One region of the Cupriavidus sp. L7L genome, then DNA from elsewhere that is predicted to be linked to it. Evidence: riboswitches for the same ligand, from Rfam matches in the RefSeq annotation. Region 1 holds a riboswitch; the other holds the start of a gene.

What was found. Region 1 has a riboswitch for glycine ahead of gcvT (glycine cleavage system aminomethyltransferase GcvT). Riboswitches for the same ligand answer to the same signal wherever they lie in the genome.
Region 2: it holds a riboswitch for glycine, as region 1 does, so the genes downstream of both, E1J61_RS06905 (D-amino acid dehydrogenase) here and gcvT (glycine cleavage system aminomethyltransferase GcvT) in region 1, are expected to answer to the same signal.

Annotation. Positions count from the first base shown of each region.
Region 1 is NZ_SMNY01000048.1:124,664-133,468, forward strand. It holds gene E1J61_RS31780 (ABC transporter substrate-binding protein) at 110-1,228, shown strand; gene E1J61_RS31785 (sensor histidine kinase) at 1,214-1,630, opposite strand; gene E1J61_RS31790 (UvrD-helicase domain-containing protein) at 1,843-3,939, opposite strand; gene E1J61_RS31795 (glycine zipper 2TM domain-containing protein) at 4,205-4,435, shown strand; glycine riboswitch at 4,505-4,591, shown strand; glycine riboswitch at 4,613-4,737, shown strand; gene gcvT (glycine cleavage system aminomethyltransferase GcvT) at 4,832-5,959, shown strand; gene gcvH (glycine cleavage system protein GcvH) at 6,059-6,439, shown strand; gene gcvP (aminomethyl-transferring glycine dehydrogenase) at 6,539-8,805, shown strand, end outside.
Region 2 is NZ_SMNY01000007.1:54,084-62,888, reverse strand. It holds gene E1J61_RS06930 (Lrp/AsnC family transcriptional regulator) at 1-313, shown strand, start outside; gene E1J61_RS06925 (LysR family transcriptional regulator) at 325-1,248, opposite strand; gene E1J61_RS06920 (MaoC family dehydratase) at 1,523-1,981, shown strand; gene E1J61_RS06915 (thiolase domain-containing protein) at 2,020-3,186, shown strand; gene E1J61_RS06910 (Zn-ribbon domain-containing OB-fold protein) at 3,211-3,609, shown strand; gene E1J61_RS06905 (D-amino acid dehydrogenase) at 3,740-5,005, opposite strand; glycine riboswitch at 5,060-5,190, opposite strand; glycine riboswitch at 5,191-5,292, opposite strand; gene E1J61_RS06900 (TonB-dependent receptor) at 5,547-7,832, shown strand; gene E1J61_RS06895 (sialidase family protein) at 7,838-8,805, shown strand, end outside.

The DNA.
Region 1 (8,805 bases):
GCGGCGTTGGCACGGCACGGGTGCGCAGGCGCCCCGCGTCACACGGCGGTAATACGTGGCGGATACGCTGCGCGCCGGCGCGACTTGCGCCCCCTTTTCCTATTGCGCGATGCCGATCCCGGACACCCTGCCCCCTTCCCTGCCGTACCTACCGCTGCGCCGACGCCTGCTGGCGGCCGGCGCTGCGGCCCTGGCGCTGCCCACTGCCCCGCTGCTGGCCCAGTCTCCCGCGCGCCGCACCGTGGTGGTGGGCCACATGATCGACCGCGGTAGTGCGCAGGCGGACCTGGCGCGCGACTACCTGGCCGGCGCCAAGGTGCTGTTCGACGCGGTCAATGCCGCCAACGGCCCGGTACGGATCGCCCACGTGGTGCGCAACGCCGATCCCGATCCGCGCCGCGCGGTGGCCCAGGCGGTGGCGCTGGCCGACAGCGAGCACGCCGAGCTGCTGTTCGGCGCCGGCGACCGTCTCCTGCCGGCGCTGGCGTCATCGGCCGAGCTGGTCCGGCGCGGCGTGCAGATTGTGGCGCCGCTGTCGGGCCTGGCATTGGCAGCGGACAACGTCTGGTTCACCCGCGCCGACTACCAGGCCGAACTCGACGCGGCAGTGCGGCAGTTGCGCAGCTATGGCCTGAGCGCGATCGCGCTGGCGGTGGCGCCGGACTTCGCCACGCCATCGCTGGCCCGGCTGGAGGCGCAGACCGGCACGCGTGCGGTGCCGATCGATCCCAAAGCCGACCCGGGTGCCGACGCCGCGGCACGCCGCATTGCAGCCGCCCGCCCCGGCGCCGTGATCGTCGCGGGCGATACGCTGGCCTATGCCGGACTGGGCCGCGCACTGGCGGCGCAGGGCTGGTATGGCTTCCTGGTCGGCCTGTCGTCGGTCAGTGCCACGGCCGCGCGCGAGATCCTGGGTACCGGCTACGCCGGCGGCATGGTGCTGACCCAGGTCGCGCCCGGCCCGCAGCAGGCCACGCTGCGCGTGGTCAGGGAACACGTAGCGCGCATGAAGCAATACCTGGATGAGCCGCCGTCCTCGGCGACGCTGGCCGGCTATATCGGCGCCGCATGGCTGGCACGGGCGCTGGCCGGCGTGCGCGCCGGCGGTGCCGCCGAGCTGCGCCGCGCGCTGCAAGGCCGTGTCGACGTGGGGGACTTTACCCTCGACTTCAGCCACGGCCAGCGCGGCTCGCAGTACGTCACGCTGGCGGTGTCAGGCGCGCGGTAGCGACAGGCGCGCGCGCAGGCCGCCTTCGGGACGGTTGGACAAGACCAGCTCGCCGCCATGCCGCGCGGCGATATCGGCAGCGATCGACAAACCCATGCCGACCCCGCCGGTGGCGCGGCTGCGCGACGATTCGAGCCGGTAGAACGGCTCCATCACGCGCGCCAGCTGGTCTTCCGGAATGCCGGGGCCGTCGTCGCAGATATCGATCAGCACCCGCGCCGGGCTGTCGGTCAGCACGATGCTGGCCGCGCCGCCATAGCGCCGCGCATTCTCGACCAGGTTGACCACCGCGCGCCGCAGCTCCGACGGCCACGCCAGCAGCGGCTGCGCCTGGCCGCTGAGCGCGACCTCGTGGCCGCTGTCGGCGGCGTCGTCGACCACCGCCTGTAGCAGGGCGAGCACGTCCAAAATTGCCCCCGCACGCTGGCGCGGCGGGGGCCAATTACAGGGAAAAACCAGACGTGATATCTGGCGCGGCAAGACCCGGGCAGCCCCTGCCGCCGCAAGCCGCACACCGTGAAAAGCGCAGAGCGGCACAACCGTCATGCTAAGGACAGCGGCGCGCGCGGTCTTGTCGGCCTGGTAGGGTTTTGTATCGGGCTTCGTACCTAAGATCAGCCTGCCGCCGTCTTGCCTGGGCCGCCGAGCAGCGCCTTGAGCGCGCCGAGCCGGTCCTTGGGGCTCATCGCCGGAGTTTCGTCCTTGGGTGCCGGCGCTTCTTCCAGCTTCATCTCGCCGATAAAGCGCGACGGCTGGCAAGAGTACGTCTCTCGCGCGCGCTTGCGCTTCTTGCACCAGCTGATCTGCAGGCTGCGCTGCGCGCGCGTGATGCCGACGTACATCAGCCGGCGCTCTTCCTCGATCTTCTCGTCGGTCATGTCGTCGTCTTCGCGGCAGTGGGGCAGGATGCCCTCTTCCACGCCGACCAGGAACACGTGCGGATATTCCAGCCCCTTGGACGCGTGCAGCGTGGACAGCCGCACGGCGTCGGGATCTTCCTCGCGCCCTTCGAGCATGCTCATCAGCGCCACGGTCTGCGTCAGCTCAAGCAGGTTCTTGCCTTCGCTGCCGAAGCCGTCGGCGTTGTCATAGCCGGTGGCTTCCTCGCCCTCGGCCGCTTCCGGCTTGGTGCCCTTGCGCTTGAGCCATTCGAGGAACTCCAGCGTGTTGGTCCAGCGTGACTGCGCCTGGCGCTCGTCGAAGCTGTCGTACAGGTATGCCTCGTAGTGGATGCCGGCCATCAGGTCGTCGAGCACTTCGGTGGCCGGATCTTTGGCCGCGCGGTCGGCCAGCCGCACCATCGATTCGCAGAACACGCGCAGCGGCTCCAGCTGGCGCGGCTGCAGCTTGCCCTCGATGCCGCCCATCATCGCCGCCTCGAACAACGACACCTTGGCCTGCCCGGCAAACGTGCCCAGCACTTCGAGCGTGGTATTGCCGACGCCGCGGCGCGGCGTGGTGATCGCGCGGATAAAGGCGGGATCGTCGTCGGGATTGGCGATCAGGCGCAGGTAGGCGCAGATGTCCTTGATCTCGGCCTTGTCGAAGAAGCTCTGGCCACCCGACAGCACATAGGGAATGCGCTCGCGCCGCAGGATCTGCTCGAACAGCCGCGCCTGGTGGTTGCCGCGGTACAGGATGGCGTAGTCGCGGAACTGCGCGCGGCGCTCGAACTTGTGCGCCGACAGGCGGAACACCACCGACTCCGCCTCGTGCTCCTCGTCGTTCATCGGGTGGATGGCGATGGGATCGCCCATGCCGTGCTCGCTCCACAGCTTCTTGTCAAAGAGCTTGGGATTGTTGGCGATGACCGCGTTGGCCGCTTCCAGGATGCGCACGGTGGAGCGGTAGTTCTGCTCCAGCTTGATCACCTTGAGGTCGGGGAAGTCGGTCTGCAGCCCGCGCAGGTTGTCCAGCGTGGCGCCGCGCCAGCCGTAGATGGCCTGGTCGTCGTCGCCCACCGCGGTAAAGGCCGGCGCGCGCAGATGCGAGCCCCCCGCCAGCAGCTTGAGCAGCTGGTACTGGCAGGCGTTGGTATCCTGGTACTCGTCGACCAGGAAGTAGCGCAGCCGGTTCTGCCACTTGAGCTGTACCGCTTCGTTGCGCGCGAACAGTTCCGCGGGCAAGCGGATCAGGTCGTCGAAATCCACCGCCTGGTACGCGTTCAGCGTGGCGACGTAGTTGCGGTAGACCAGCGCGGCCTGGTGCTCGTCGGCATTGGCCGCCTGCGCGATCGCGGCCTCGGGGTCGACCATGCCGTTCTTCCACAGCGAGATCGTGCTCTGCACGCCGCGGATCAGCTTCTTGTCGGTGGTGCCGAGCTGCTCCTGGATCAGGCCGAAGCAGTCGTCCGAATCCATGATCGAGAACTGCGGCTTCAGGCCGACGTGTTCCGCCTCCATGCGCAGAATCTGCACGCCCAGCGAGTGGAAGGTACAGACTGTGAGCTGCCTGAGCGGGATGCGCTTGCCCTCGCGCGTGGTCTTGCCTTCCATCAGCTTGCCGATGCGTTCCTGCATCTCCTTGGCAGCCTTGTTGGTGAAGGTGACGGCGGCGATATGGCGCGGCTCGAAGCCCTTGTCTTCGATCAGGTGCGCGATCTTCTGCGTGATCACGCGGGTCTTGCCCGAGCCCGCCCCGGCAAGGACGAGGCAGGGTCCGTCCAGATAGCGGACGGCTTCAGATTGGGCGGCGTTGAGGCCGTGGCTCATGCGCGGGAATGCTTGCGTGGGGTGGTCGGGACGGCGTCGCGCCCTGTACACCACATGGGGCGGCGCCGGACGCAAAGCTAATCATGTTAACACGCTGGGCCGGCCCTGATCAGTCAGCGGGAACCGCTTTTTCCGGGGGCGGGGACGTTACCGAAGTAACACTTGGTAAGTCCCAAAACCGGGCGTCCGGGCCCTCCTCTAACCAGTATGGCGGGATGGCAGACCTGCGTCCCGAACGTACTCAAAGTTACTTTCGGAGCCCATCATGAAAATGCTACGAGCCTTTTCCAAAGCGACGATGGCCGGCATAGCCGTTGCGGCCCTGGCCACCGGCTGTGCCGACATGACACCGAAGCAGCGCAACACGGTCATTGGTGCCGGCGTGGGCGCGGCCGGCGGTGCTGCGTTGACGCACGGTAGTGCCGCAGGCACGCTGGGCGGTGCCGCCCTGGGCGGCGTGGTCGGTAACGTAATGACCGACGACCATCGCCGTTGATAGGGCGAATGGCTGCTGGCGGGGGGCGCCTGCCGCGTTGACAAAGGCAGGGCCCTCCCGTACATTGCGCGCATCCGACCGGGAGAGCGCGCATATCTGCGCCGCCGAAGGGGTATCACCCGAAAACTCTCAGGCACCACGGACCGCTCGGATCGGCATGCAACATGCACACGATGCATGCCGCACTCTGGAGAGCGGCACCCGCCATTCGTGGCGAGCGTGCCCACCGAAGGGGCGCGCGAGGACGGGATTCAACGAATCCGCCTCGTAATCTCTCAGGTATCGAGGACAGAGGGGTCATCCGCCGCAGCGGATTGCTTGGCCATTGGCATAGCGATCGTTGCGGCGGGTGGCCCTTTTTTGTTTTCGCAACCCGACATTGCCCCCGAGGATTCCATGACGCTCCAGGCCACGCCCCTCAACGCCATCCACCGCGCCCTCGGCGCCCGCATGGTCGACTTCGGCGGCTGGGACATGCCGGTCAACTACGGCTCCCAGATCGAAGAACACAACGCCGTGCGCACCGACGCCGGCATGTTCGACGTGTCGCACATGTGCGTGGTCGATCTCAGCGGCCCCAATACCCGCGCCTTCCTGCGCGGCCTGCTGGCCAACAACGTCGACAAGCTGCAGACGCCGGGCAAGGCGCTGTACTCGTGCATGCTCGACGAAAAAGGCGGCGTGATCGACGACCTGATCGTCTATTTCTTTGCCGAGGACCGTTTCCGCCTGGTGGTCAACGCCAGCACCGCGGTCGGCGATATCGACTGGATCCGTGCGCGCAACGACGCCACCGGCAGCGGCGTGACCATCACCCCGCGCCGTGAAGATGTTGCGCCCGCGGGCGCGCAGCCGCTGGCGATCGTCGCGGTGCAGGGGCCTAACGCCCGCGCCAAGGTGTGGAGTACCTTCCCGTCGACCCAGCCTTCCGATGCGCTCAAGCCGTTCAACGCTGTCGTGGTGCAGGACCCCGCACTTGGCGAAGTCATGGTCGCGCGCACCGGCTACACCGGCGAAGACGGCTTCGAGCTGGTGGTGCCGGTGGCCAGCGTCGCCGGCCTGTGGGAAAAACTGAATGCCGCGGGCGTGCGCCCGGCCGGCCTGGGCGCGCGCGACACGCTGCGCCTGGAAGCCGGCATGAACCTGTATGGCCAGGACATGGATATCAGCACCTCGCCGCTGGACGCGGGCCTGGCCTGGACCGTCGACCTGCAGAGCGAGCGCGACTTCACCGGCAAGGCGGCACTGGCCGCGGCCGGCTCGCGCCAGCAATTCCTCGGCCTGATCCTGCGCGACAAAGGTGGCGTGCTGCGCGCCCACCAGAAGGTCATCACCGCCGCCGGTGACGGCGAAATCACCAGCGGCACCTTCAGCCCCTCGCTGTCGCAATCGATCGCGTTCGCGCGCCTGCCGCAGGGCGTGAACGTCGGCGACACCGTGCAGGTGGAGATCCGCGACCGCAAACTCAACGCGACTGTGGTTAAACTGCCGTTTGTGCGTAATGGCAAGGCACTCGTGAGCTAAGGGAAACATCCGCTCACCCAACGGTCGCCCTCGCCTGCCGGCAGCGTTGCCGGGCAGGCATCACCCAACAAGAAACAGATCTGAATCCGGAGAACCTTCATGAATTTCCCCGCCGACCTCAAATACACCGAGTCGCATGAGTGGGTGCGCGTCGAAGCCGACGGCACGCTCACCATTGGCATCACCGACCACGCACAGGATGCGCTGGGCGACATCGTCTTCCTGGAACTGCCCGAAGTGGGCAAGTCGGTCGGTGCCGGCGACGCGCTGGCAGTGGTGGAATCGGTGAAGGCCGCTTCCGATATCTACGCCCCGGTGGCCGGCGAAGTGATCGCCGTCAACGAAGCCGCCACGGCCGAGCCGGAAAGCGTCAATGCCAATGCCTTCGACGCCTGGCTGTTCAAGCTCAAGCCGGCCAACAGCGACGACGTCAACGGCCTGATGTCGGCCGACGCGTACAAGGCCAGCGTCGGCGCCTGATCGCCCCGCCGGTCCCGCACCCGGGATCGGCACACAGCATTTGCAGCGCCGCGGCACGGCTGACCACCTGCCGCAGCGCTCCCCACGAGGTTCTTGCCAATGAACGCCCCGCTTCCCATGACCGCCGCCCAAGGTAACCGGCCCACGCTGGCCGAACTGGAGGCGCGCGACGCCTTCGCCGCCCGCCACATCGGCCCCGATACCCCCGAACAGCAGCACATGCTGAAGGTGCTCGGCTACGACAGCCGCGCCGCGCTGATCGATGCCGTGATCCCCGCCGCCATCCGCCGCCGCGACGGCATGCCGATGGGCGAGTTCACCGAGCCGCTGAGCGAGGAAGCCGCACTGGCCAAACTGCGCGGCCTGGCGCGCAAGAACCGCGTACTGAAGAGCTTTATCGGCCAGGGCTACTACAACACCGTCACGCCCGCGGTCGTGCTGCGCAATATCTTCGAGAACCCGGCCTGGTACACCGCCTACACGCCCTACCAGCCGGAAATCTCGCAAGGCCGCCTGGAAGCGATGCTGAACTTCCAGCAGATGGTCACCGACCTGACCGGGCTGGATATCGCCAACGCGTCGATGCTCGATGAAGGCACCGCTGCCGCCGAAGCGATGACGCTGCTGCAGCGCGTGAACAAGCACGACTCCAGTATCTTCTTCGTCGCCGACGACGTGCTGCCGCAGACGCTGGAAGTGGTGCGAACGCGCGCGCTGCCGCTGGATATCGAAGTGAAGGTCGGCCCCGCCGCCGACGCCGCTGCTGCAGGCGCCTTCGGCGTGCTGCTGCAGTACCCGGGCGTGAACGGCGACATCAAAGACTACCGCGCCATCGCCGACGCGGTGCACGCCGCCGGGGGCCTGGTGGTGGCTGCCGCCGACCTGCTGGCGCTGACGCTGATCGCCGCGCCGGGCGAATGGGGTGCCGACGTGGCCGTGGGCAACTCGCAGCGCTTCGGCGTGCCGCTGGGCTTTGGCGGCCCGCACGCCGGCTACATGGCGGTGAAGGATGCGTTCAAGCGCTCGATGCCGGGCCGTCTGGTCGGCGTGACCGTCGACGCGCAGGGCAACAAGGCGTATCGCCTGGCGCTGCAGACGCGCGAACAGCATATCCGCCGCGAAAAGGCCACCTCCAACATCTGTACCGCGCAGGTGCTGCTGGCGGTGATGGCGTCGATGTACGCCGTATACCACGGCCCGCAGGGCCTGAAGCGCATCGCGCAGCGCGTGCATCGCCTGGCCGCGACGCTGGCCGCCGGCCTGGAGCAGCTTGGCTTCGTCCGCACCAACGCCACCTTCTTCGACACGCTGACGCTGGAGACCGGCTTCAACACCGAAGCCATCCATGCCGCCGCCACCGCGCGCGGCATCAACCTGCGCCATGCCGGCGCCACGCGCGTCGGCATCTCGCTGGACGAGACCGCCACCCGCGACGACGTGGTTGCGCTGTGGGAAATCTTCACGCAAGGCAAGCCGCTGCCGGCGGGCCTCGATTTCGACAAGCTCGAAGCCGCCATCAATGACGCCTTCCCGGCCGAACTGGCGCGCGCCAGCGAGTACCTGACCCATCCGGTGTTCAATACGCACCACGCCGAGCACGAGATGCTGCGCTACCTGCGCATGCTGGCCGACAAGGACCTGGCGCTGGACCGCACCATGATCCCGCTGGGCTCGTGCACGATGAAGCTGAACGCCACCAGCGAGATGATCCCGGTGACCTGGCCCGAGTTCAGCCAGATCCACCCGTTCGCGCCGCTGGACCAGACCGTGGGCTACCGCGAGATGATCGACCAGCTCGAGGCCATGCTGTGCGCCGCCACCGGCTACGCCGCGGTCAGCCTGCAGCCCAACGCCGGCTCGCAAGGCGAGTACGCGGGCCTGCTGATCATCCATGCGTATCACGCCAGCCGCGGCGAAAGCCATCGCGACATCTGCCTGATCCCGTCGTCGGCGCACGGCACCAACCCGGCGTCGGCGCAGATGGCCGGCATGAAGGTGGTGGTGGTGGCCTGCGACGAGAACGGCAACGTCGACCTGGAAGACCTGGCGAAGAAGGCCGAGCAGCACAGCAAGAACCTGGCTGCGATCATGATCACCTACCCGTCCACGCACGGCGTGTTTGAGCAGGGCGTGCAGCAGATCTGCGAGATCGTGCACAAGCACGGCGGCCAGGTCTATGTCGACGGCGCCAACATGAACGCGATGGTCGGCACCGCCGCGCCGGGCCAGTTTGGCGGCGACGTGTCGCACCTGAACCTGCACAAGACCTTCTGCATCCCGCACGGCGGCGGCGGCCCGGGCGTTGGCCCGGTCGCAGTCGGCGCGCACCTGGCGGATTTCCTGCCCAACCAGGACAGCGTCGGCTA
Region 2 (8,805 bases), on a different contig from region 1:
CATCAATGTGTTTATCCAGGTCAGCCTGGAAAAACAGGTGGAAGACGCGCTGCGCCGCTTCGAGGCGGCAATCGACAAGCGGCCCGAAGTGATGGAGTGCTACCTGATGACCGGCGATGCGGACTACCTGCTGCGCGTGGTCGTGCCCAGCATGCAGAGCCTGGAGCGCTTTATCCTGGAGCAGCTGACCAAGATCCCTGGCGTGTCCAATATCCGGTCGAGCTTCGCGCTGAAGCAGGTGCGGTACCGCACGGCGCTGCCGCTGCCGGCGGGCGGATTGACCTTGAGCCTGGCGGAAGAAGAGGGCGAATAGCCTGCTGCGGGCTACGGCGCGCCACGCTCCTCGTTGCCGCCATCCACCGCGAATTCCGACAACGCCACCTCGCGGAAATGCCGTACCACCGGGGTGTCGTGCGCCGGCAGCCAGGTGAGCGCCAGGCCGATACCGGCACTGTCCGGATAACCCGCCAGGTCGCGGATCACCATGCGGTCGTTGGCAAAGCGCTGCATGATCGACGGCACCAGGGCCACGCCCAGCCCGCTCTCCACCAGCGCCAGCACGGTCTGCACCTGCGTGGCCTCCTGCGTGACGCGCGGCTGGAAGCCGGCCACCTGGCACGCCGACAGCGCGGCGCTGCGCAGGCCCGACGCTTCGGCCTGCTCGTACATGACAAAGCGCTCCTGCGCGAGGTCGGCCAGCGTCAGCGCGGGCTTGCCCGCCAGCGGGTGGCTGCGCGGCAGGGCGGCGACAAAGCGGTCGCGCTCCAGCAGCGCCAGCGCGGTATTGCCCGGCGTCAGCAGCGGCGTGCGCACCAGGCCCACGTCCAGCGCCTCGTCTTCCAGCCATTGCATGATGCGGGTCGAGGTCGCTTCGCGCAGCACCAGTTCGACGCCGGGGTATTCATTGCGGAAGCGCGTCACCAGCCGTGGCAGCAGGTGCGAGGTCGTGGTGCCGACAAAGCCCACCCGCAAGATGCCGGCCATGCCGCTGCTGGCCGACTGCACCAGCTCGCTGAACTGGCCGGCGTGGAACAGGATGCGCCGGGCCTCGGCCAGCGCGGCGCGGCCGGTCTCGGTCAGCGTGACGCCGCGCGGCTCGCGCACGAACAGGGTGGCGTCGAGCTCGGACTCGAGCTTCTGGATCGAGACCGTCAGCGCGGGCTGGGCGATATGCAGGCGCTCTGCCGCGCGGCGGAAATTGAGGGTCTCGGCCAGCACGACGAAGTGCCGGATGCGGCGCAGTTCCATGGGGTCAGCGGGGATGCGGGAGCCACATCTTAGTGCGCCGCGCGCCCCCCGGGCAACCGCGCGCGCCGGGTGGGTCGATAAACAGCGCTTATCGATCGCGCGGCAAACGATATTGGACGCCGGTTCCGCGGCGTCGCTACACTCGATTGCAAGCTGCAGTGCAGCAACAGATTCCGTATCAAGGAACACTCAAGGAACACAACGGAGACAGCCGGCCGGGCGCAGGCCGATCGCGCCGATCGCGCCCGACCAGGCCTGGACCGACAGGAGCCTCATGCACAGCATTGCATCGCTCGACGACCTGCGCGCGCTTTGCGCCGCGCCCGCCGCCGTGAGCGAGTATTTCCCCATCGGGCAGGACGCCATCGATACCTTCGCCGAGCTGACGCATGACCGGCAGTGGATCTACGTGGACCCCGAGCGCGCCGCGGCGGATTCGCCATACGGCTGCACGGTCGCGCACGCCTTCCTGATCGTGTCGATGGTGTCGGCGGCGTTCGGGCAGTGCTTTACCTTCCCGGGCCGCAAGCTGGCGCTGAACTATGGCTTCGACCGGCTGCGCTTCACCGGCCCGGTGCCGGCCGGCGCGCGCGTGCGCGGCGCGTTCACGCTGCAGCAGCTCGACGATGTCCGCCCCGGTGAAGTGCGCTGCCACTGGAAAGTAGAGATGCAGGTCGAAGGCAGCGAGCGGCCGGCCATGGTGGCGACCTGGCTGGTGCAGATGCGCTTCTGAAGTTCCCCAATATCAATCCCAAGCAGGACGAGACTCCCATGAGCATCAAAGGCAAGGCATATATCGTCGGGGCCTACGAGCACCCGACCCGCAAGGCGCCGGACAAGTCGGTGGCGCAGCTGCACGCGGAATCCGCACGCGGCGCGCTGGCCGATGCCGGCCTGACCCTGGCGGACGTGGATGGCTACTTCTGCGCCGGCGATGCGCCGGGGCTGGGCGCCACCAACATGGTCGACTACCTCGGCCTGAAGGTGCGCCACGTGGACTCCACCGACACCGGCGGCTCCGCCTACCTGGTGCATGTCTCGCACGCCGCGCAGGCCATTGCCGCCGGCAAGTGCAACGTGGCGCTGATCACGCTGGCGGGCCGGCCGCGCTCGGAAGGCTCGACCGGCACGCAGGCGCGCAACTGGGGCGCCAACCTGCCGGACGCCCCGTTCGAGGCGCCGTTCAATCCCGTCACCGTCAACCTGTACGCGATGGTGGCGATGCGCCATATGTACGAGTACGGCACCACGCCCGAGCAGCTGGCATGGGTCAAGGTGGCGGCGTCGCACCACGCGCAGCACAACCCGCACGCGATGCTGCGCAACGTGGTCACGGTGGAAGAGGTGCTGAACTCGCCGTTGATCGCCGACCCGCTGCACAAGCTCGACTGCTGCGTGGTGTCCGACGGCGGCGGCGCGCTGATCGTGGCGCGGCCCGAGATTGCGGCCACGCTCAGGCGTCCGAAGGTGAAGATCGTTGGCGCCGGTGAATACGTCAAGGGCCAGCTCGGCGGCGAGGTCGACCTGAGCTGGTCGGGCGCGAAGTTTTCCGGCGCGGCCGCGTTCGCTGAAGCCGGCGTGACCCCGGCCGACATCAAGTACGCCTCGATCTACGACAGCTTCACCATCACCGTGCTGATGCAGCTGGAAGACCTGGGCTTCTGCAAGAAGGGCGAAGGCGGCAAGTTCGTGGCCGACGGCAACCTGATCTCGGGCGTCGGCAAGCTGCCGTTCAATACCGATGGCGGTGGCCTGTGCAACAACCACCCGGCCAACCGCGGCGGCATCACCAAGGTGATCGAGGCCGTGCGCCAGCTGCGCGGCGAGGCGCATCCGGCGGTGCAGGTGAAGAACTGCGACCTGGCGCTGGCGCAAGGCACCGGCGGCTACCTGGGCTCGCGCCACGGCAGCGCCACCCTGATCCTCGAGCGCGAATAATGAACGATCGCCGGAGCAACTGACATGACGACCCCGCACACTCCCATGGCCTACAAGGCCCCGGACGAACAGCCCGACAACATCGAATTCTGGCAGGCCGCGCGCGAAGGCCGGCTGCTGGTCAAGCACTGCCAGTCATGCGGCAAGACGCACTGGTATCCGCGCACGCTGTGCCCGTTCTGCATGGGCGATACGGTCTGGAAGACCGCCAGCGGCCGCGGCACCATCTACTCGTACAGCGTCACGCGCAAGGCTGGCCCGCAGGCGTATTGCATTGCCTATGTGACGCTGGACGAGGGCGTGACCATGATGACCCATATCGTCGATTGCGATCTCGATGCGGTGCGCATCGGGCAGAAGGTGAAGGTCAGGTTCGCGCCCAGCGTGGATGGGGCGCCGGTGCCGGTGTTTGCGCCGGCCTGAGCGGTTCACGGCGGGCGGTGGCGCTTCACTCCGTGGAGGCTCCCGCCCTCTCCCCCGTTCCTCTCCCGCGAGCGGGAGGGGCTGGGGAGAGGGCCAGCGCTGGCAATAGCGAGGCGCTCAACTGGCAATCTCAAGCCTTGGCAAGTCCCAGCGAGCCCACGCCCGAGACCTTCGGTTCAACCAGCGCCTGCTCCACCACCCCCGCCACCATATCCGCCGTCACCGCCGACAGCGTCCAGCCAAGGTGCCCATGCCCGGTGTTGTAGAACACGCACCGGGCCCGCCCCCGCCCAACACGCGGCAGCATATCCGGCAGCATCGGCCGCAGCCCCGCCCACGGCACCACGCTGCGCGTGCTGACGCCGGGGAAGCACTGTTGCACCCATTCCACCAGCGGCCGGATGCGGTCGGCGCGGATGTCGCGGTTGAAGCCGTTGAACTCCGCGGTGCCGGCCACGCGGAAGCGGTCGTCGCCCAGGCGGCTGGTGACCAGCTTGGTTTCATCGTCGAGCAGGCTGACGGTCGGCGCCGCGGTGCGGCTGCCCGCGTCGTTCAGGTTGACGGTGATGGAATAGCCCTTGACCGGATAGATGTTGACGCGGTCGCCCAGCCCGGCGGCCAGCGCGCGGCTGGCGGTGCCGGCGCAGATCACCGCGCCGTCGAAGGTCGAGGTGGCGCTGTCCGCGCCTTCCTGCACGGTCACGCTGGCGCTGCGGCCATCGGTGGTGACCTTGCGCACGTCCTCGCCGTAGCGGCAGTGCACGCCCATGCGCTCGATGGCGGCGGCCAGGCCGCTGGTGAACTTGTGGATGTCGCCGGTCGAATCGCTTTCGGTGAAATAGCCGCCGTAGTAGGTGCCGGCCAGCGTCGGCTCGATTGCGCGCATTTCCGCCGGCGTTACCGCGCGGCGCTCCAGCCCGCCCTGCGCCAGCAGCGCCGAGACGCGGCCCGCGTGCTCGAAGCCCGCCTTGTCGCGATAGATATGCAGGATGCCTTCGCGCTTGTGGTCGAAGTCGATGCCTTCCTGCGCCGCCCACGCGAACAGGTGCTCGCGCGCCGCGATGGCCAGGCGCGCGGTCTCGATGGTGTTGCGGCGGTAATGCGGGATCGAGGCGATGAACTCGGCGAACCAGCTCAGCTTGTGCCAGCTCGGGCGCGGGTTGACCAGCAGCGGGGCGTCGCTGCGCAGCATCCACTTCAGGCCCTTGATGATGGTGGACCAGTGCGTCCACACCTCGGCATTGGAGGCGGATAGCTGCCCTCCGTTGGCGAACGAGGTTTCCATCGCGGCGTAGCGGTGGCGCTCGAACAGGGTGACGGAGAATCCGCGCCGGGCGAGCGCGTAGGCCGTGGTGACACCGGTGATGCCACCGCCGATGACGGCGATTGTCTTCATGATCTGGCAGTCCAGAAACGTCGGGGTGGGAGCCCGCACGCGACATGCGTGGCGGACGCCCCCTCTGTTCCTGACCTGAGAGATTCACGACAGTCGCCGGTGGTGCCCGGGGGTACCGGTGGCGGGGGCCGCTTGCTCCTTCGGTATGCCGGCTGACGATGGCGGCATTCTTCAGAGTGCTGTGACGCGTGATACCGGTCCTTTTGCCTGAGAGTTTCCGGGGCGGTTGCTCCTTCGGCGCTGTCCGCGGCGGCTGCCGCCGGATCAGTCTCTCCCAGCATCACGTTGGCGCGAACGCCAATCCGCGCAAATCTAGAGACAAAGGCCGCATGTGGATATGCGGGTAAACGCGAATAGAGCCAGGCGTGTTCGCATGGATGGGGCGAGTCGCTTCCGTACCGGCGCGGCGCTATGTCGCACTGCGTCAAGCCGACCCGCCCCCTAGAATGTCAGCACTCGCTACGCGGAGGAAGTGCGCCGTAGCACGAGCCGGATACGGCGCACCGGTCGGGCGAGCCAGAAGAACAGAATAGGTATTCCAGTGAGAAGAAATCGGATTGCGCTGGCCGCGTCGGCCGCGCTGATGGGCCCCGGCATCGCCGGCGCCCAGCCGGATGAACCCGTCAGCGCGCCGCAGCCCTTGCAGGAAGTCGTGGTCTCGGCGAAGCCCGGGCGCGGCGAAACGCCGGCCACGCCGCCCAATACGCCATCGCCCGCCTACGGCATCAGCGCCGCACGCATGGCGGACTTCAACGTGGTCAACACCGAAGACGCGCTCAAGTACGCGCCCAACCTCGCCGTGCGCAAGCGCTTCATCGGCGATATGAACTCGATCATCTCGGTGCGCAGCACCAGCTCGCGCCAGTCGGCGCGCGGGCTGGTCTATGCCGACGGCCTGCTGCTGTCCAACCTGCTGGGCTCCGATTTCACCTTCCCGCCGCGCTGGTCGCTGGTCAACGCCGCCGAGATCGAGCGCGTCGACGTGCTGTATGGCCCGTATTCGGCGCTGTACCCGGGCAACTCGCTGGGCGCGACCGTGCTGATCAGTACGCGCACACCGCAGAAGTTCGAGGGCGATGCCAGCGTGCAGCTGTTCACGCAGCGCTTCAACCTGTACGGCACGCACGACAGTTTCAACGGCGTGCACGCCAACGCCTACGTGGGCGACCGCGCCGGGCCGTTCTCGTGGCTGGTCAGCGTCGACCGGCAGGACAGCAAGAGCCAGCCGCTGAGCTTCTACACCGCGGCGCGCTCCAGCGTGCGGGCGACTTCGGCCGACAAGCCCGTGACGGGCGCCTACTTCGACCAGGACCAGACCGGCGCCGACCGCACCGTGATGGGCGTCAACAGCGAGGGCGTCACGCACACCGTGCAGGACCAGCTCAAGCTCAAGCTCGGCTACGACATCACCAATACCCTGCAGGCGCAATTCACCGCCGCCTACTGGCAGCAGGACCGCTCCAGCGCCACCGGCAGCTACCTGCGCGATGCCGACGGCAACGTGGTGTCGAGCGGCCCGGTCAATATCGGCGGCTTCCGCTACGTGATCCCCGCCAACGCGTTTGCGCCGGGCAATGGCGAGGACGCGCGCTGGCTCTACGGCCTGTCGCTGCGCACGCGCAACGAGACCGGGTGGAATTTCTCCGGCGTGGCATCGCTGTTCGATGTCACCAAGGACATCAGCCGCACCGCCAGCACCGCGGGCAATGGCCCGGGCACGGTGACCTATGGCGACGGCACCGGCTGGCGCACGCTCGACCTGAAGGCCGACTACCGCCCGCAGCAGCTCAAGGGCGGCCACTGGGTCACCCTCGGCTACCACTACGACAACTACCGGCTCAGCAACACCACCTACAACACCTCGGACTGGCAGGCCGCCACCATCTCCGCGTTCAACAACGCCTTTGCCGGCAAGACCGAGACGCAGGCGCTGTACGCGCAGGACGCGTGGTACTTCGCCGAGGACTGGAAGCTGATCCCGGGCGTGCGCTGGGAGCACTGGCGCGCCTATGACGGCAGCCGCAGCCAGCCGGGCGTAGATGTCGCCTACCCGGTGCGCAGCGAGTCCAACTGGTCGCCCAAGCTGGCGCTGGAAAAGGCCATCGGTCAGGACTGGCTGGGCCGGCTGTCGCTCGGCCAGGCCTGGCGCTACCCAACCGTCGCCGAGCTGTTCCAGGGCCGCATCACCGGCACCTCGCTGATCAACAACGATCCCAACCTGAAGCCGGAGCGCTCGTTCTCGAAGGACCTGACCTTCGAACGCACGGTCGACCGTTCGTACTTCCGCGTGTCGGTGTATGAAGACGACATCCGCGATGCGCTGGTCAGCCAGACCAATACCACGGTGTTCCCCACCGTCACCAGTTTCCAGAACGTGGACCGCGTGCGTACGCGCGGCATCGAGCTTGCCTACGACGGGCGCGACGTGCTGATCAGCGGCTTCGACCTGTCGGCCAGCGGCGCGTACAACCATTCCAAGACGCTGGAGAATGCCAATAACCCGGCATCGGTGGGCAAGTATTTCTATCGCATCCCGCAGTGGCGCGCGAACCTGGTCGGCACCTACCGCTTCACGCCGGCATGGGCCGGCACGCTGGCGATGACCTATTCGGGGCGGCAGTACAATACGCTCGATAACAGCGACGTCAATCCCGACACCTTCGGCGGCACCAGCAGTTTCCTGACCTTCGACGTCAAGGTGACCTACAAGCCCGCCAGGAACGTGCGGCTCGGGCTTGGCATCGACAACCTGACCGACCAGCGTTACTTCGTCTACCACCCGTACCCGGGCCGGACGTTCTACGCCGAGGCCAAGCTTTCCTTCTGAGTGCAGTGACCAGTCCGATCCTGACCATTCCCCTGCAGCGCTTGCCCCGCAGCTTCCGCTTCCTTGCCGCCGGCGTGATCGCCTGCACGGCGTTCGCCGCGATGGCGCAGTCCCATGGCAACCATGCCGGCCACGGTGCGCAAAGCGCGGCGCCGAAGGCGATGAGCGAACTCGGCACCGGCGCCGCCTTCGCTCGCGACGGCCGCTTGTGGATCGCCTACAAGGACGGCCAGCACGTGGCCGTGCGCGCGTCGGCCGACCAGGGTCGCAGCTTCGGGCCGGTGCAGCACGTCAACCGCGTGCCCGAAGCCGTGGCTGCTGACCACGACAGCCGGCCCAAGATTGCCACCGGCCGCGACGGCGAGATCTACGTCACCTGGACCCAGCCGCTGCCCAAGCCCTATACCGGCTTTATCCGCTTCGCGCGCTCCGCCGACGGCGGCAAGACCTTTGCCGCGCCGGTGACCGTGCATGCCAACCGCGACCAGATCGCGCACCGCTTCGACGCGATCGCGGTGGACCCGGCCGGCCGCGTCTTCGTCAGCTGGATCGACAAGCGCGACGTGGTCGCCGCCGAAGCGCGCAGGCAGCCCTATGCCGGCGCTGCGATCTACTACGCGGTATCGGCCGACCACGGCAAGAGCTTCCAGGGCGATTACAAGATCGCCGACCAGTCCTGCGAATGCTGCCGCATCGCGCTCGCGCCGACGCCGGACGGCAAGATGCTGGCGCTGTGGCGCCACGTGTTCCCGCCCAACGCGCGCGACCACGCGGTGGCACTGCTCGGCGCCGACGGCACGCCCGCGCCGATGCAGCGCGCGACCTTCGACGACTGGCGCATCGACGCCTGCCCGCACCACGGCCCGGGCGCCGCGGTGGCGCCGGACGGCACGCTGCACATGGTCTGGTTCAACGTGAAGGCAGGCAAGCCGACGGTATCGGTCGGCCGCTTCCGGGACGGCAAGCTGCAGGC